Regions from separate parts of the Actinomadura formosensis genome, predicted to be linked through region 1. Evidence: riboswitches for the same ligand, from Rfam matches in the RefSeq annotation. Region 1 holds a riboswitch; each other region holds the start of a gene.
The links. Region 1 has a riboswitch for cyclic di-AMP ahead of ACQP1N_RS12490 (CHAP domain-containing protein). Riboswitches for the same ligand answer to the same signal wherever they lie in the genome.
Positions count from the first base shown of each region.

Region 2: linked by a shared signal. The riboswitch ahead of ACQP1N_RS14565 (CHAP domain-containing protein) and the one ahead of ACQP1N_RS12490 (CHAP domain-containing protein) in region 1 are both predicted to bind cyclic di-AMP.
Region 3: linked by a shared signal. The riboswitch ahead of ACQP1N_RS02685 (NlpC/P60 family protein) and the one ahead of ACQP1N_RS12490 (CHAP domain-containing protein) in region 1 are both predicted to bind cyclic di-AMP.

Region 1 covers NZ_CP192011.1:2,637,172-2,643,121, forward strand. Annotated here, with positions in the region: gene ACQP1N_RS12475 (Ig-like domain-containing protein) at 1-90, shown strand, start outside; gene ACQP1N_RS12480 (M48 family metallopeptidase) at 97-1,518, opposite strand; gene ACQP1N_RS12485 (hypothetical protein) at 1,515-2,855, opposite strand; gene ACQP1N_RS12490 (CHAP domain-containing protein) at 2,895-3,707, opposite strand; cyclic di-AMP (ydaO/yuaA leader) riboswitch at 3,717-3,888, opposite strand; cyclic di-AMP (ydaO/yuaA leader) riboswitch at 4,016-4,210, opposite strand; gene ACQP1N_RS12495 (NlpC/P60 family protein) at 4,711-5,673, opposite strand; gene ACQP1N_RS12500 (NYN domain-containing protein) at 5,947-5,950, opposite strand, start outside.
Region 2 covers NZ_CP192011.1:3,071,345-3,077,294, reverse strand. Annotated here, with positions in the region: gene ACQP1N_RS14570 (bifunctional glycosyltransferase/CDP-glycerol:glycerophosphate glycerophosphotransferase) at 1-676, opposite strand, end outside; gene ACQP1N_RS14565 (CHAP domain-containing protein) at 896-1,681, opposite strand; cyclic di-AMP (ydaO/yuaA leader) riboswitch at 1,693-1,832, opposite strand; gene ACQP1N_RS14560 (PP2C family protein-serine/threonine phosphatase) at 2,298-4,151, opposite strand; tRNA gene ACQP1N_RS14555 (tRNA-Pro) at 4,516-4,589, shown strand; gene ACQP1N_RS14550 (hotdog domain-containing protein) at 4,622-4,987, opposite strand; gene ACQP1N_RS14545 (hypothetical protein) at 4,989-5,315, opposite strand; gene ACQP1N_RS14540 (hypothetical protein) at 5,405-5,554, shown strand; gene ACQP1N_RS14535 (hypothetical protein) at 5,494-5,652, shown strand; gene ACQP1N_RS14530 (SAM-dependent methyltransferase) at 5,826-5,950, opposite strand, start outside.
Region 3 covers NZ_CP192011.1:565,739-571,688, reverse strand. Annotated here, with positions in the region: gene ACQP1N_RS02700 (DUF2218 domain-containing protein) at 1-174, shown strand, start outside; gene ACQP1N_RS02695 (DUF305 domain-containing protein) at 247-540, opposite strand; gene ACQP1N_RS02690 (DUF6153 family protein) at 612-1,034, opposite strand; gene ACQP1N_RS02685 (NlpC/P60 family protein) at 1,084-2,127, opposite strand; cyclic di-AMP (ydaO/yuaA leader) riboswitch at 2,131-2,275, opposite strand; gene ACQP1N_RS02680 (M56 family metallopeptidase) at 2,399-3,337, opposite strand; gene ACQP1N_RS02675 (BlaI/MecI/CopY family transcriptional regulator) at 3,342-3,722, opposite strand; gene ACQP1N_RS02670 (SDR family oxidoreductase) at 3,900-4,619, shown strand; gene ACQP1N_RS02665 (NADH-quinone oxidoreductase subunit N) at 4,659-5,950, opposite strand, start outside.

The DNA of each region.
Region 1 (5,950 bases):
CCGCACGCGGACGCCGCGACGCTGGCGGCCCAGCAGGGCAGGGGGGCCGGACCGAAGGCCCCGGCCAAGCGGGGGACCCAGGGGAACTGACGCGGCTCACCGCAACGGCGGCGGGACCTCGGTGTGATTCATGCGGGCCCAGTCACGGGCCATGGCGATCCGGTCGGGCCCCGACGGGTGGGTCATCCACAGCAGGTACTCCATGGCGTCGGGGCTCAGATCGGAGATGTTGCGCACCGACAGCGCGCGCTGCATCGACACGAACGTCAACGGGTCGCGGGTGAGGTTCAGGGCGTGCGCGTCCGCCCGGGCCTCGATGCGCCGGCTGACGAGGTTCTGGACGGGCGCGGCGAGCTGCGTCCCGGCGGTCACGAGCGCGAGCAGGAGGGCGAGGGAGCGCGGGTCCGCCGCCCCGCGCGTCCCGCGCCCGCCGGGCGCACCCGGCGGGGCGCCGCCGGGATCGACTCCCGCGCGCCGCAGAAGCCGCGGAGAGGTCATCAGGGGGTACAGCAGGCACAGCGCCCCGGCGATGCCCAGCGCGCCCACCAGCGTGCCCCACAGGACGTCGTCGCGCTTGGCGTGGCCCAGCTCGTGCCCGACGATCGACTCGATCTGCGGGCGCGGTGACTTCAGCAGCGTGTCGTACAGGACGATGCGGCGGGTGGAGCCGAACCCGGACACGTAGGCGTTCAGCGACGTCGTCCGGCGGGAGGCGTCCGCGATGAGGACGTCCTCGACGGGCACACCGTCGCGCTTCGCCATCGCGAGCAGGTCGCTGCGCAACTGCCCCTGCGGCAGCGAGTGGAACCTGTTGAACACCGGCTCGACCGCGATCGGGTAGATGAACGACACGAGTACTACGAGGACGAACCCGCCCGCGGCGGCGCCCGCCCACCAGTAGCGCGGGAACCGGCGGATGAGGGCGTACAGGAGCAGCAGGGCGACGGTGGAGACGACCCAGGTGACGCCGAGGGACTTCAACTGGTCGACGAGCCACGCGGGCCAGCCCTGCGTGGACAGCCCGTACCGGCGCAGCACCGACTCGCTCCAGATGCGGAACGGGAGCCCGGCGAGACGCAGCAGCGTCGTGAGCGCGATGGCCGCGACGATGATTGTGAGCGGGCGGCGGCGGGTACGGGCGGTGACCCGGCCGATGAAGCGGGCGCCGAGCGGGGTCAGGCCGAGGACGAGGATCAGCGCGAGGCCCGCGAGGAGCCCCGCGTAGGCGGGCGGGTTGACGGCCGAGTCGAACGCCCCGGAGCGGGAGATCTCGGCGGGGGAGAAATCGAGCGCGGGATCGGCCTTGACGCGTCCGCCGGGGACGTGGCCGGGGAGCGGATTCCACGGGGTGGTCAGGGCGAGGACGGCCGCGACCGAGGCGAACAGCACGGCGGCGGCGACCGCGGCGGCGATCCGGGGACGCCGCGCCCGGGCGGTCCGGCCGGGCCCGCCGGCGACGGCCTCGCTCCCGTTCCCGTTCCCGTCCACCCGGCCCTCGTCCGCCTCCGCCTCGCTCATGCGAGCTCCTTCTTCACATAGTCGCGCCACAGGGTGGTGAATCGGTCCCGGGGGAGGCCCAGCACGTCGCGCAGCGCGGCGGCCTCCGGGACGCGCCCGGCGGCCCGGTAGAGCCGCACGAGCGCCGGCTCACCGTACCGGTCGGCGACCATCCGGCAGGCGAGCCATGCCTCCTGGTATGCCTGGGAGAGTCGCGGGGAGCCGCCGGCGAACTCGGCCGCCGCGGGCAGGGCGTCCGGCGGCCGTCCGGCGGTGACCTCGCGGCGCAGCTCGCCCGCCGCCGACCGGACGCTGATCTTGACCCGCCGGTAGCCGACATAGTCGGCGAAGCCCTCGATGAGCCACAGCGGGGTGCGCCGGTCGCGGGCGCCGCCGGTGGCGACGTGGGTCAGCTCGTGCGTCAGGACGACGTCGCGGCCGAGTCCGTTGAGGCGGCCGAAGGTGCCGGGGGAGACGATGACCCTGTCCTCGCCCCGGCCGCCGGTGGACGGCGCCGGGGACATTCCGGAAGGTGTGGGGGGCCGTTTCCCCTCGTCCGCCTCGACTCGCGCGGGGGGCACGACGGTGGCGAGCGCGGCGATCTGCCCGAGGCTCTGGCCGGGCCCGGCCAGAGCGGAGGCGAGGGCCGTGCCGGCGGGGACGAGCGCGACGACCCGCTGGGCCCACCCCTTGCCGACGACGCCCGTGACGACCGGCGCGGCGGCGTCCAGCCGCTTGGCGATGCCTTCGAGGCCGGTGGTGTCGCCTATGACGAGGCTGGCGCGGCCCTTGACCACGGTCAGGGGGCCGGCGTCCCAGATGTCGGCGTCGTCCTTGAAGCCGTGGGCCGTCCCATCGCCGACGATCGTCCAGGTGCCGGAGCCGGGGGCGAGCGTGAGGTAGCGGGTGCGGCTCACGTATCCCTTGTCGAAGCCCCGCAGTTTGTAGCGCACCTCCAGGCGGACCACCGCGCTCTCGTCGTCCATGGCCTGGGTGCCGGAGATGTGCTCCTGCCAGCCTTCCAGCGGGAGCTTGCGGAGGTTGCCGTATATGCGGGCCTGGACGTCCTGGAACGCCTTGGGCGCGTCGCCCACTGTGGCGAGGAACGCGACGCGGTCGCCGTCCCGCACGGCGCGGGCGCGGTTGGCGAGGGTGGCGCGGGCGGCGTCGAGGCTGAACGGCGCGGCGGCCCTGGGGGTGCGGGCAGGCGATGCCGCGCCGCCGCCGGACCGGAAGCCGAGCAGGCCGGCGCCTCCCGCGGCCAGCACGGCGGCCCCGCCCGCGCCCAGGGCGAGAGCCCTGCGTCGCGTCACGGGACCGCTGTGCTCCGGACCGCCGTGCTCCGGACCGTCCTCCATGGGCGTGATCCTATGCAGCCCGCGTCGTCCGGGGGCTCATCACGGCTTGTAGTCGGGGTAGCCGTAGCCGACGATGTCGTCGGCCGAGCGCTCCTTGATCCTGACGGCGTTGCCGGTGTTGCCCTCGACGGCTTCGATCGTGCTGTCGTCGACCTTCTTGGCCACCATGCCGACGTGCCGGATGTCCTCGACGTCCTTGCTGCCGTCCCAGGCGTAGAAGACGATCGCGCCCGGCCTCGGGTCGGTGCCCCAGCGGCCGTGCTCCTGGAACCAGCGGGCGTGGGCGACGGTCCAGGCGTCGCTGCCGATCTGGTCGGTGAAGCCGATCTGCTCGCCGATCCAGGAGATGAACATGTCGCACCACTGGGCGTCGCCGTACTCGCTGATGGAGCCGCCGTCGCGGGCGACGGTCTCCCCGGCGCGCGCGGTGCCCATGTACCACTTCTGGAACTTGGTCTCGCCGCCGCCGTCCTCTTCCACACCGACCTGGGACTTGGCGAGCTTGATGGCGTCGTCGGCGGTGGGCCGGGCATCCCCGGTCTTCTGGGGGGCGGCCTTCGGGCGGTCCTGGGTTTTCTGTGCGGGGGACGTCCGGGGCTCGGCCTTGGACGTGCTCTTGGCCGGGCCCTTGTCCGCCTTCTTGGTGTCCGTCTTCTTGATGGGGGTGGCACCGGCCGCCGCGGCCGTCGCCGGGGCGGAGCCGAACGGCAGGACGGACGCCTGCGCGGTGGCCGCCGCGGTACCGAGGACGGCGGCGCTGACGACTATGCCGCCGGTCGTCCGCCATGTCAGGGACAGGGGGCCCGGCTTGCGGTGCCGGCCCGGGACCTTCTTGCAATGCTCGCGTGGCAAGGGGGGATCTCCTCGACTTCCATGCCGCCTACCGGGTTAGCTGACGGGTTCGGGCCTGGAAGGCGCCCTACGGCCTGCGGGCAGGCCGATTCACCCCGAAAGGGAAAGGACACGATGGGTCCCCGGCTCCGCGTCCGGTGCACATGCGCACGGCGGTCCGCGGACTCGGCGGTGGCGTGCCCAGGGGACGGGCACACCGGTTTCGGATGGGGGCTCGCGCGGGCGGAGGCGCCCGCGGAGTGCAGGGAGGGTCCGGGCGTGGCCGCACGATGGGCGGCCACGCCCAGGTAACGCTGCGGAACTCACTCCTTCGCTCTTCCAGACGCCTACCGGGTTAGCTGACGGGTTCGGGCGTGGAAGTGGCCCTACGGCGGCTCTCACCGGGGGTGGGAGAGACACGCCGATTCACCCCGGGTGCCGGAATGCCCGTCCGGGAGGTCTCCCGGACTCCGGCGATGTGGGTCCCCGGTTCCGCGCTTCGGCGGATTCGGCGCTGCCGCTGCGATCCTGGGGGCGAGATGGGGCCCGGCGCGGGACCTGTCTCCCGCGTGCGAACGAGCGGCGCCTGATGTTGTGTGCGGACGCCGGCCCGGTTCCGGGGGCGTCCGGGATGCCTGACCCGGGGGAACCGCCGTGGCTGCGCGCTCAGCGCCATGCACGCCGTGAGCGTGCGCACGGTGGCCCAGGTCGGCCGTGCGGTCCGGGTGGGACCGCTGTGCGGCACCGTCCGGTGCCGCGGGGGCGACGCGTGGGTCGTGCCGCCCGGGTGGCGGCACATGGCTCGTGCCGCCGTCACGCGGCGGACGAACGCGCCGCGCGGGGTCGGGGCGCCTGGCGGGCGCCGCGGGGCCACGGCGTCTGGAGGGCGCCGTGAGTGGTGACAACGTACCAAAGCCCCAACAGAAGGCAAACCCCTACAAAATTAACAACGGACCAGGTCAAGCCTGGTCCGTTGCGAAAAAGAGAGCTCCGTCACGCCCTCCGCGGGGTGTGGGGCGGGCCGTCAGGGGCGCCCGGCGCCGTAGTAATTGCTCAGGTAGTAGCCCGAGGTGATGTCGCTGATCTTGACGACGTCGCCGGTGTGCGGGGCGTGGATCATCTTGCCGCCGCCGATGTAGAGGCCGACGTGGCCGAGCCCGCTGAAGAACACCAGGTCGCCCGGCTGCAGGTCGCTCTTGGCCACCCGCTTGGTCGCGGCCCACTGCGAGTTCGTGGTGCGGGTGATGCTGACGCCCGCCGCCGCCCACGACTTCATGGTCAGGCCGGAGCAGTCGTAGGAGCCCGGGCCCTCCGCGCCGTACTGGTACGGCTTGCCGAGCTGGGCGTAGGCGAAGTTGAGCGCCGTGCGGGCCGGGCCGCTGGCCGGGCCGTTGTAGGTGCCGCCCGAACCGCCCGAACCGCCGGACCCGCCGCGGTGGCCGCCGCCGGAGGGCGTGCTGGTACCGAACCGCCGCAGCAGCTTCTTCTGCTTCTCGACTTCCTTGTCGAGCTTGGTCTTCTGGTCCTTCAGCTCCTTGGTCTTGGCCTTCACGTCGTCGTAGGCGGCCTTGGCCTGCGCCTGCTCGCGGCGGAGCCGCTGCGCGGTCGCGAGGAACTGGGTGAGCTGGGAGCTGCGCTCGTGCGACAGGTGCGAGAAGACGGCCGCCTGGTCGAGGATCGCCTGCGGGTCGTTGCTGCCCACAAAGCCGGTCACGTCCGCGGAGTCGCCGTTCTTGTACGCGGCGGCGGCCATCTGGGCGATCTTGGAGCGCTGCTCCTCGAAGGCGCTCTCCTCCTGCTTGCTCGCCTTCGACGCGCTGTCGAGCTTCTTCTTGGCGACCTTGAGCTTCTCGTTGAGCTGGTTGTACTGCTCGACCTTCTGGTCCATCTGCTCATTGAGCTGGTTCAGCTTCTTCTGGACCTGCGTCTTGGTCGGCTTGGGCTCGGCGTGCGCCACCATCGGGGGCGCCATGAGGGAGGCGGTCACGGTCAGGCAGGCGGCTGCCGCCAGACGACGGGAGGCGCCTCTGGTCGCGGGGCCACCTCTCCGGTCACGCTTCTGCGCTGGTGCCCCGTTGAGATCCTTGGCCACGATGGGTCTCGCCCTTCTCGTCCACGACATCAGCGGACGACACTAGCGAGGGGGGACAACCGTCACAACCGATTCGTCACTCTTTGATTGATATCGAGAAGCGTCATCTACTTTTCGTGACGCCGTGATCACGGATGGCGAGGGTTTCTTTGGCGGCCTCGGGGATTCCTAT
Region 2 (5,950 bases), 430 kb from region 1:
GTGTCGGCGTCCGCTCCTGAACGAACCAGTTGTAGACGCGGGGCGGGATCAGCGCGGTCCGTTCGGCCGCCAGGTACGCCTCCGCGGTGAACAGCAGGTCCTCGTAGTGCAGCCGTTCGACGAACCGGAGCCCGTGCTCGTCCAGGAAGCCCCGCCGGTACGCCTTGTTGGTCGAGAGGGTGTCGTAGAGGAGACGGGGGTTCTCGCTCAGCGACCCGTACACGGCGCTGCGCCGGTAGAGCCAGGAATACCAGGGGCGGACACGTCCCTTCGCGCCCTCGGGCACGTCCAGGAAGATCCGGTCGCACCGCCCGGACACCAGGTCGGCGCCGGTGTCCTCGGCGGCGGCGAGCAGGTTGAGGCAGGCGTGCCGGTCCAGCAGGTCGTCGCTGTCGAGGAACATCAGGTACCGGCCGGCCGACGCCTCGATCCCGGCGTTGCGGGGACGTCCGCAGCCGCCCGAGTTGGACGGCAGGCGCACGGCGCGGACCCGTCCCGGATGCGCGGCGGCGAGCCGGTCGGCGATCTCCCCGGTGCCGTCGGTGCTCGCGTCGTCGACGATGACCGTCTCGACGCCGCCCAGCGACTGCGCCAGCGACGAGGCGACCGCCCGCGGAAGCCGCCGGGCGTCGTTGTAGGCGATAACCACCACACTGACATCCGGGCGCAGCCGCATGGGCGTCCCCCTTCACCCTTCCTCTGGGGACGGCCCCCAGGCGCCGGTCGGACGGTCGCCAGTGATTCCTATCCAGGAACGCCTTATCGAGGTCCAATGAGGATCAAAGGCTGTCAATGCTTCCCATTACCCGACTTCGCCGCAGACCTGGGGACCGTCACCGGGGGACGCCAGAAGGCGCCCGGCCGGAACCGGGCGCCCGCTGGAGGGGAGGACGGGTCAGGACGCGTAGTCGGGGTAGCCGTAGCCGACGACCGTGGACTTGGCGCGGACCTTCTTGTTCACCGCGTTCTCGGTGTTGCCCTCAATGGTGCTGATGGTGCCGTTGCCGTTGTCCTTGACGACGATGCCGACGTGGTCGATGTCGCCGATGCGGCCCTTGGAGCCCTTCTTCCAGTCGAAGAACACGATGGAGCCCGGCTTGGCCTTGTGACCCCAGCGGTCGGTCTTCTTGAACCAGGAGGCGTGCTGGACGGTGTAGGCGTCCCAGCCCATGTTCTTCACGCCTGTCTGGGCGCCGAGCCACGAGACGAACATGTCGCACCACTGGGCGCCGTTGTACGCCTTGGTGGAGAAGCCGCCGTCGCGCTTGGCGGTGGCCTTGGCGTGCGAGGTCGAGACGTACCAGTCGTGGTACTTGGTCTGGCCGCGCTTGCCCTCCTTGACGCCGACCTGCTTCTTCGCCAGCTTCAGCACCTCGGCGGGCTTGACCGCGCGCGGCGGCACCTTGTACCCCGCCTTGCGTGCCTCGTCGGCGATGGAGGAGGTGGAATCCTTCGACGCGGTGCCCTTCTCGGCGACCGCCGCCGCCTGGGCCGGGGCCGGAGCCGCGGCCGTGGCCGCGGCGGCCTGCGCCGGGGTCTCGGCCGCGGCGCGGCCACCGGCGAGGGGGTTCAGGACCGCGAGCCCGACGGCTCCGGCGAGGACGGTGCTGACGGCGACGCCGACGGCCTTGTCCTCGGGGGTGAAGGCGCTCAGGGAAAGTCGATTGAAACGACCGGTCATGCAGGGAATCTCCTTGTCTTCCATGACGCCTGCCGGGTTAGCTGACGGATTCGGGCATGGAAGCAGCCCTACGGCGCGGCTCTCGGACGCGCCGATTCACCCCTGGAACATTGGGTCCCCGGCTCCGTGCCGGTCGTGGCGACCGGAACGGACTCGGCCTCGCACCGCGGACGCGGTGCTCTATTCGGATTTATCTCAGCGACTGATCTCGGTGAGGTGGCGCGCATCGTCTGGCGCGCATCGCGTGCGAATACCGCTCCGCGATCCTCGGCCGTATGGCGAACGGCCGGCGGCAACGCATGGGGTGCGTTGCGTGATTCGAATAGAAGGTACCAACCTTCTCAAGAAAAGCAAACCCGGCACAAAGCTCGATCTTGCCTGCTCAAAGCCGTTCCAAGGAACACCCAACACCGCCGGCCCGCCGGGCCTTCCCGATCTTTCTCTGACCGGCCCTCAACCCTTTGCAGGCAAGGCTTACCGCAAGATCAGAAAAAGGTAAAGAAACCAGGAAAGCAGCGGCCGGAAAGTGATCGTCCGTCACACGCCCACCATCAGCACCCGCCCAAGTGAGGTCTACATCACACTGGGTGATCTTCGCAGGTCCGAGTGTGCTTCGTCACTCCACGCGCAGGGCGAAGAGCGTGGTGTCATCCGCAGCCCGGTCGTGCTCCATGCGCGCCAGCACCTCGTCCAGCACGCGTTCGGGGCGTTCCGAGCAGTCCCGCAGGATCCCGGTGAGGCGTTCGGTGCGCTCGTCCATGTCCGCGTCCCGGCGCTCGACCAGGCCGTCGGTGTACAGGAACAGCAGGTCCCCGGGGTGCAGATCCGTGGTGATCGTCGTGTAGCGCCAGCCCGGCATCGCACCGAGCATCGGGTCCCGGACGGCGTCCAGCGGCACCGCCCGCCCGTCCCGGACCAGGATCGGCGGCGGATGCCCCGCGCACGTCCACTCCAGCAGCCGGCGGGACGGGTTGAAATGCGCGACGATCGCGGTCCCCGTCGCGGGCGGGTCCATGTTCCCGACCAGCTCGTTCAGCCAGCCGACCAGCCGTCCCGCCGGCTCGCCCGTGCAGGCGAGGCCCAGCAGCCCGTTCCGGGTCCGCGCCATCGCGGCCGCCGCCGGCAGCCCGTGCCCGGCCGCGTCCCCGATGGCGAACATCGCCCGCCCGTCCGGCAGCACCCGGGTCGCGAACCAGTCCCCGCCGATGCGGGCGGTGCTCTCCGCCGCCAGGCTGCGGACCGCCATGGAGAGGCCGGGCAACTGCTCCACCTGGTCCTCGTCCGGCAGGATCGCGCGGCGCAGCGTCACCGCCACCTTCCGCTCCTGCGCCGTCCGCGCCTGCTGCCTCAGCATCTGCCGCCGGGTCTCGGCGAGCGCCCGCTCCACGCCGCGCCGGCGGGTGATGTCCTGCGAGACGATGTTGATCGAGATCGGCAGCCCGGAGTCGCCCAGCACCGGCTCGGCGAACACCCACAGGTGCCGCGGCGTCCCGTCCTTGCCGATCACGCGGTGCTCGGCCTCCACCGGCTCCCGCCGCGAGAACATCGTCTGGACGGCCTCCTCCACGAGCGGAAGATCGTCCTCCGCCACGACCTTCGGCAGGTCGTGCGGCATCGGCGGCACCTCGTCGGAGGAAAGGCCGTAGTTGGCCAGCATCTGCGGCGTCCAGTCCGCCTCGCCGGTCGCGAGGTCCCACTCGCCGAAGCCGATCAGCGCGAGCCGCTCGACCCGCTCCAGCCGGCGTGCGACCCGGTCCTCGGCGAAGTGGTAGCGCCAGGTGACGCACACGCCGGTCGGCACCGGGACGCACCGCGCGCTCATCCGGGACGCACGGGACAGGCCGCGCTGCGCGGTGGAGTAGGGGAACGAGTCCCGCTCCAGCCGCGTCCCGGTCTCCAGCACCTCGACGTACTCGTCGAACAGGCCGCTGAGCACGGCGCCCGGGTCCGTGCGCAGCAACCGGAGACCGGTCAGCTCATCCCTGCCGCGCCCGAACATGTCCCGCGCGACGCCGTTGAGCTCCGCGAAAAGGAAGTCCGTCACATCCCCGTCGGGGTCCCGGACCGGCACCAGGTGGGCACACGAGTCGAGCGCCCCGTCCAGCACCGCACGCGCCACCGGATCGTCCGGCAACCCGGCGAGGGTCCCGGCGTCCGCCGAGGTGTCCTCGTCCGCCAGCCGGCGCAGAACGTCCTCGGCCTCCGACAGGACGGCCTTGCGCTCCGCCGTGACACCCTCCGCACGCGGCGCCCGCCGCCCGGCGACCACGGCTCCCACGGGCCCGCCGCCCCCGTCCTTGACCAGCACGGACGCCGCCTCGGCAAGGTCCATGTCGAGGTCGCGCGCGAGCCAGATCAGGTGCTGCAGGGCCTCACCGGGCGGGACGCCGAGCCGACGGGCCAGCACGACCCGCGCCTCAGCCAGCACCGCACGGTCGTGCGCGGCGTCCCGAAGGTCCGCAACGTCCATCCCGGGCTGGGTGCCCTCCGCTTCCGCCAACCCTGTCCCCCGTTCGGCGTCACCTGCCCTGGGAGAAAAAAGCTACATACGTCAGCGACGGACTATTCGCCCATAACCTGGCAAACAACCCAAATCTTTGCCCGAGTTTTCCGTTCACACCCGAAGTCGACCACTTCCGCTGACCCTCTCCGGAGAGAACCCTTCCCAACCATGTGACCCCGGTCACAACGCTCACCGCCCCTCCGCGGCCACCTCATGACCGGCACCGCCACCCGCACCCTCCGGCCCGCCCACCAGAGATCATCGGGCCGCAATCCGGTACGCACGACCCCCGGGACTGCGCTACAGTAATCAAGCCCGCTCCAACGGGCACCGGGACGTGGCGCAGTTTGGTAGCGCACTTGACTGGGGGTCAAGGGGTCGTGGGTTCAAATCCCGCCGTCCCGACACGGGAGACCAGGTCAGAGGGGCTTCGGAGATCACTCCGAAGCCCTTTTTCGATCTTGAAGGTCGATGCCCCCATCAGTCATGGGGGCATCAGCGAGCACAACTCCGGCGCGGGGTTGCGCGAAACTGAGGTTCATGGCTGAGGCGGCGGACACGACGACGGGCGCCTGACCAGAGATCCGGGTGACGGTCACGTCGTACAGGCCACTGCGGCCACGGCGCGACCGCTTCGACGCGTCCGCAACGAGCGTGTCGCCCAGGCGTGCCGGCTCCAGGAACGTGATGTCGAACCCCGCCGTCACCGTCACCTCCCCGTAGGAGTTGCAGGCGAGAGCGAACGCCGAGTCGGCCGGGCTCGCCACGAACCCGCCGTGGCAGATGTCCCAGCTGTTGATCATGTCAGGGCGGACGACCATGGTGACCGTCGCCGCACCCGGCCGACGCACACGATCTCCATGCCGAGGGAACGGCTCGCGGCGTCGCCGGACCACATTCGTTGCGTCGCGAGCGGCGTCGCTGCGGCGCGACACGGGTGGCCGCCGGGTCGTATCCGCTGTGCCAGTCACCGCGCAGGAGCACGAGGGCGTCGACGGGATCGACGCCCCGCCCCACGATCGACACGGTGTCGCGGTGGGTGGGGAACAGCCAGTCCCGCTCGCCCAGGACGGAGGCGTACGCCTGGTCGTTGATGCGGCGTCCGACCACCAGCGCCTGGTGTGCGCGCACCAGAACCTCATCCGGCGGCAGCGGGGCCGGCGGCTGGTCCACGAGCCGGCCGGCCGGGTGTAGCGCTCGAACTCGACGGGCGGATCTCGATGCGGCAGCTCGCCGAGAGCGTCCACATCTCTCGCGCCAACGCCTACGCGCAAGTCGAGCGTCTGACCAAGTTCGGCGTCATCACGGGATGCACCGCGACGGTCTCCCCATCGCCCACGGTCCCGGCACTTCGGCGTACGTCACGGTGAACATCCGGCGGACCGAGTGGCGCGGCGTCCTCGCGCGGCTGCGTTGTTCCCCGGCCGGTCTCGAGCGCATCGTGCTCGCCGGCGGCGGACGGGCGTGAGCCCGCGATGAGCGATCAGAGCGCGATGTACCGGCTCCGGTCTAACGGAACCGCGCTGTGACCAGCGCGATCAAGATGAAAAGGCGCAGACCTCGGTGTTGGAGGTCGCCACGGGCGGGGGGCCGGGCGGCCACCACCGCCGGCCGCGTGTGCAACGCCCCCAACGCCGCCCGCTAGGGCTTGCGGGCGACGCCGCTCCACATGGTGGACGGGGTGGAGGCCAGGGCCGGGTCGTCCGGGCGCCACTCGGGCGCCCGCACCAGGCCGGGGTCGACCAGGTCGAGGCCGTCGAGGAAGG
Region 3 (5,950 bases), 2.1 Mb from region 1:
GGGGCGTTCTTGGCCGGATGGCACTGGACCGGCCTGACGATCGAGATCGTCGTGCTCATGGTCGCGGCGAAGATCCTCCTGGTCACGCTCGGCCGCCGCGTCCTCCGCCGCACGCACATCCCTCATCGGGGCGCTCTCCGCCACCTCCGGGCGGGAGGCCACCGGCCCGGTTAGGCCGCCCCTCATCGGCCGGTGGCCGACACGAGCAGAAGCGGGCGGGGGCCTGCCCCGCCCGCTTCGGACGCCCTACATCTTCTTCAGCATGTCCCGCATCTTCGCGATCTCGGCGGACTGCGAGGAGATGATGCCGTCGGCCATCTGCTTGGCCTCCGGAGACTGGCCGGACGCCTGCTCGGTCCTGCCCATCGCCACGGCCCCCTCGTGATGCTCGATCATCATCTCCAGGAACGCCTTGTCGAAGGCCCGCCCGTCGGCGTCCTCCAGTTCCTTCATCTCCTTCTCGCTCATCATGCCGTCGCCGCAGGCCGCCAGGGCGATCGCCAGGGCCGGAACGGCGACGAGCGCAAGTACGCGCTTCATGATGGTTGAAGCCTTTCGTGTCGGGTTCTGTGGACTGACCGGTCGCCGGCGCCGAGGCGCCGGCGGGCCCGTCACAGCCTCAACACGCTCAGTTCGTGCAGGGCCGGCCTGGGCGGCGGCCTGCCGGCGACCAGAAGCCGCCCCATGGCGAGCAGCCGCGCCACCGTGGCCGGCGCCCTCCGCCGGTACAGGGCGATGACGGCCCCGAAGAGCGAGAGCGCCGTCAGCATCGCCAGGCAGACCTGTCCGCCCGGATGATCCCGCTGGTGATCGGCGGGTTGCCGCCCACCGCCGGAGTGGTGATGCGCGGACGCCTCCGGCATCGGCCGGGCAGCGCTCATGGACGTCATCGGGACGCCGGTCATGTCGGCCGGGTCCGGCGATGCCTGGAAGCCGTGCATCGCGAGGACGCCGAAGAACAGGACCAGGCCGAACAGCGGGGTGGGGGCGCGGCCGCGCCCCCACCGCGCAGGCGGCGTCCTCAGCCGTCCCACTCGCCGCTCCGCGGTGGTGTCCGCACGGTGGGAGGCAGGAGGCGCATGGTCAGGCGACGCGGACTCCGCCGGCGAACGGGCGTCCGGCCATGGGGGCGATCTTGACGACGTCGCCGGTCTGCGGGGCGTGGACCATCTTGCCGTTGCCGATGTACATGCCCATGTGGTGCAGGTCGCTGTGGAAGAAGACCAGGTCGCCGGGCTTGAGCTGGCTCATGCTCACGTGGGTGCCGGCGTTGTACTGGCTGCCGGTGTAGTGGCCGAGGGTGATGCCGACCTGGGCGTAGGCGTACAGCGTCAGGCCGGAGCAGTCGAAGCCCCTGATGTTGGCGCCCTGCGCGGTGCCGTACGTCGGGCCGGAGGCGTCGCCGCCGCCCCAGGAGTAGGGGACGCCGAGCTGGCTCAGGGCGGCCTGGACGGCTCTCATCGCCTTGGCCGAGGCCCCTCCGGAGGCGACGTTCGGGGCCGAGCCGGGGTTCGCGCCGGGAGTGGCGTAGGTGCCGAGCTGGCGCTGGACCTTCTTGAGCTTGACCTGTAGTTCCCGGCGCTTCTTCTTCGCCTCCTCGGTGAGCTCGCGCACCTGCTTCGCACGCGCCTCGGCCGCCTTGCGGGCGCGTTCGGCGCCCTGCATCATCTGCAGCAGTTGCGTGACGCGGCTGTTGTCCTGCTTGGCGAAGTAGCTGAGGGTGGCGGACCGGTCGAGCACGGCCTGGGGGTCGGCGGACGAGGCGAACGAGACGGTCGGGTCGACCGGGCCGTTCTTGTAGGTCTCGGCGGCCATCTTCGCCATCCGCGAGCGCCCCTCGTCCAGGGTCCTCTTCTGCTGCTCGGAGGTCCTCTTGGCGACGATGGCGGCGTGCTGCGCCTGCTTGAGGCGTTCCCGCAGGCCGTTGTACTGCTCGCTGAGCTTCTCGGCCTCGTCGGCGAGCTTCTTCTGCTGGGCGGTCAGCTCCTTGCGCGTCGGCCTGGGCTTCGCCTCGGCCGGGGCGGGGGCCACCAGCCCGACGGAGATCATGATCGAGGCCGTCCATGCCGTGGTGGCGATGATCCTGCGGCGGGCTGACGTTCGCGGGCCGGCAGCTCGTCGCTGCATGCGCTGTCCTCTCCTGTAACGCCTACCGGGTCAGCTGACGGGTTCGGGCCGGAGCCGCCCTACCGTCCGCGCGGGACGGACTCACCCCGGTGAAGATCGGGTCCCCGGTTCCCGGGACGGGGTCCGCGGGATTTGGCGCGGCCATCGGCCGTCCCCGGCGGGGACGCGGCACCGTGACCTCCTACGGAGGGTAGGAGAAAAGCCGCCTCCTCCGCCACTCGGCCAGCCGAATTGAACGTTTCTCACCCGGGTCCCGGCGGCCCCGCGGAGCTCAGCAGATCATGGCCAGTTCGGCGATCGCCGCGGCCCCGACGAGGAGCGGCGCCGCGACCGCCGTCGTCGCGAAGGCGCCGGCCGCCAGCCGGACGGCCCGGCGCGGCCCCACCGGCTCGGCGGCCTCCAGCCTGCGCACCCGCTCCGCCAGCCTGCTCCTCCCGGGGCCGCCGGTCGCGCCCAGCGCGCCCGCCGCGCCCGGAGCCGCGGAGAGCCGGCACAGGGCGTCCACCAGTGCCCGCCTGCCGCAGGCGCGCGCCGCGGCGTCGTCGGCGGCCATCTCCAGCAGCAGCGGCAGCCGCGCCTTCGCGCGCCGGACGGTCGGCAGCCACGGCAGCAGCGCGTGGACCAGGTCGAGCATGAGCAGCAGCGCGTGGTGACGCTGGCGCAGATGGGCCCGCTCGTGCGCGAGCACCGCGCCGAACTCGGCGGCGCTGAGCGACTCCTGCGCCCCCGTGCTCACCACGATCGCGCGGCGCCGCGCGGGCAGGGAGTAGGCCACGGGGACGGGATGGTCGAGGACCAGGACGTCCGGATGCCGCCGGTGCTCCCGGGCGACCAGGCGCAGCATCTCCCGGTGCCGGCGGCGGTGCCGCACCGCCCGGCCGAGCCGCGGCAGGCTCCGCGCGAGCGCGGCACCGCAGCCCGTCACCAGGATCAGGCTCGCGGCGGTCGCCGACGCGATCGCCGGATACCCGTGGTGGGGCAGGCAATCACGCAGCCGGCCGAGGAGGCCGTGGCCCGGTCCGGGCGGGGAGAGCAACGCGACCGCCACGAGGCCCGCGCCGGCGACCACGGCGCCCACCAGAGCCGCGACCCAGCAGGCGGCGGCGGTCGCCGGGCTGAGCGCGGGACGCCGCAGGCGGTCCAGGACGGGCCCGGCGAGACACCCGAGCACGACCGCCGACATGAGCAGGCCGGCCATCGGCACGATCACGCGATCATTCCTCGTCGCCTTCGGCGGCCCGCCGGCGCAGCACGTCCAGCAGGTGACCGACGTCCTCCCGGGGGACGCTTTCCGCGAATCTGGCCAGGATGGCGCCGCTGTCGGGGGCGTCGGTGAGGGCGTCCAGCATCAGGTCGACCGCGTAGTCCTCCCGCGCACGCGTGGGGCTGTAGCGGTACGCGAGCCCGTCCTGCGTGCGCCGCAGCAGGCCCTTCTGCGCCAGGCGTTCCGCCACGGTCTGCACGGTGTTGTAGGCCAGCGGCCTGTCGGCGTCCTCGTTCAGCCTCGCCAGCAGTTCGCGCACCCGCAGCGGGCCGGGCGCCGCCCAGAGCACGTCCATGATGGAGCGCTCAAGCGATCCAGCCAGTCCGGCCACGCGGTCACCCCCTCACGCCATTGTGCCGGAGATCCGGATCGCGCCGAAGGTTCGGCCGGACTGCGATGGCACCGGACGGATTGGGCATAAGTCGTCCGGAAGCAGCGAGAACACAGAAGATGACAACCGGGGGCGGCTTTGGCGGCGACGATGGATCTTCGCGGCAGGACGGCGATCGTGACCGGCGCGGCACGCGGCATCGGAGCCGCGATCGCCGGTGCGCTGGTGGCCGACGGCGCCCGGGTGGTGATCGGCGACATCCTGGACGGCGAGGGGGAAGAGCTCGCCGAGCGGCTGGGTGACGGGGCGGTGTACGTGCACCTGGACGTGACGGACTCCGCGCACTGGCAGGCCGCTCTCGCCGAGGCCGAACGGCTCTTCGGCCCGGTGTCGGTGCTGGTCAACAATGCCGGCATCGTCGAGTTCGGCGGCATCGCCGACCAGCCCGCGGACTCGTTCCGCCGCGTGATCGACATCAACCTCTACGGGGCCTGGCTGGGGATGCGCACCGCGCTGCCGTCCCTGCGCCGGGCGGGAGGCGGCTGCATCGTCAACATCTCCTCCACCGCGGGCCTGATGGGCTACGCCAACCTCGGCGCCTACACCGCCAGTAAATGGGGACTGCGCGGCCTCACCAAGACCGCGGCCCTGGAACTCGCCGCCGACGGCGTCCGCGTCTGCTCCGTCCACCCCGGCCCCATCCGGACGCCCATGACCTCCGGCATGGACGACTCCCTCACCGCCGGCCAGCCGATCCCCCGCTTCGGCGAACCCGAAGAAGTAGCCCAGATGGTGCACTTCATCATCACCCGGGCCACCTACTCCACCGGAAGCGAGTTCGTCGTCGACGGGGGCGCGGCCACCGGCATCACCCCACCGGTCAACCCGTCCACCTGACCGGCGCACACCCGGCCGCCGGGTCCTGCCACCCGCCGTTCAGCCGATGGCGAGGGGAATGCCGGCTCCGATGCCGAGGACGAGCGAACCCCCCGCCGCCGCGTAGGCGATCCACCGTGCCGAAGGAGCGGGACGGCGCTCGCCTCCACCGTCCCGCCGCCGCATCATCGGGACGATCCAGCGCAGGTAGTAGAAGACACTGGCGACCGAGTTGACGGCGGCGGCCACCGCGAGCCATGTGTAGTGACCGTCCAGCGCGGCCCCGAATATCAGCAGTTTGCCCACGAAGACCGCGGTCGGCGGCGTGCCGACGAGACCCAGCAGGCAGACCACCAGGGACACGGCGAGCAGCGGGCTGCGGCGGGCGAGCCCGGTGTAGGCGAGCAGGTCGTCTCGGCCGACGGCGATGACGACGGCGAAGGCTCCGAGGTTCGTGACGGCGTACCCGGCCAGATAGAACAGCAGCGCCGGCTCGGCCAGGTCGGTCCGTCCCGCCATCGCGATCGGGACCAGCAGGTATCCGGCCTGGCTGATGGTGGAGTAGGCGAGGAGCCGCCGGACGTTGCGCTGCGCGAAGGCCGCGAGGTTGCCCAGCGTCATCGTCGCGGCGGCGATCACCGCGACGAGGAGCGGCCAGTCGTCCCTGCCGGGCGGCAGCGCCTGGACCGCGAAACGGTAGAGGGCGGCGAAGGCTCCGATCTTCGGCACGGTGGTGACGAACGCCGCGACGACCCGGGGCGCCCCCTCGGTGACGTCCGGGACCCAGAAGTGCGCGGGCACGGCGCCCGCTTTGAACATCAGGCCGGCGAGCAGCAGCACCACCCCGACCGCGACCGCGCCGCCCGGTGCCGTTCCCAGCCCGGCGGCGAGCGTTTCGTACGACGTGCCGCGGCCCAGCCCGAACAGCAGCGTGACACCGGCCAGCATGAGAATGCCCAGGAAGGCGCCCATCAGGTAGTACTTGAGCGCCGCCTCGGTGCCCGGCGCGTCCTTCCCGAAGCCCGCCAGAACGTATCCGGGGATGCCGGCCAGCAGATAGGCGGCCACCAGCACGAGGAGATCGGACGCGGCGCCGAGCACGATCGTGCCGAGGGCGGCCAGCATGAGCAGCGTGTGGAACTCGCTTTCCCGGCGATGGCCGCGCAGCGGTCCGGCCGCGAGGCCGATCACCAGCAGGGTCGCCGCCGTCACGACGATCCGCGTCACGTGGGTGAGGGGGTCGAGCATGAACGCGTCGAACGTCGTCAGGTCCGCCCGGCGAGCGGCGAGTCCCGCGGTCACGAGCCCCGCCACCAGGCCGGTCCCGCACAGGACGGCGACGATCCACTGCC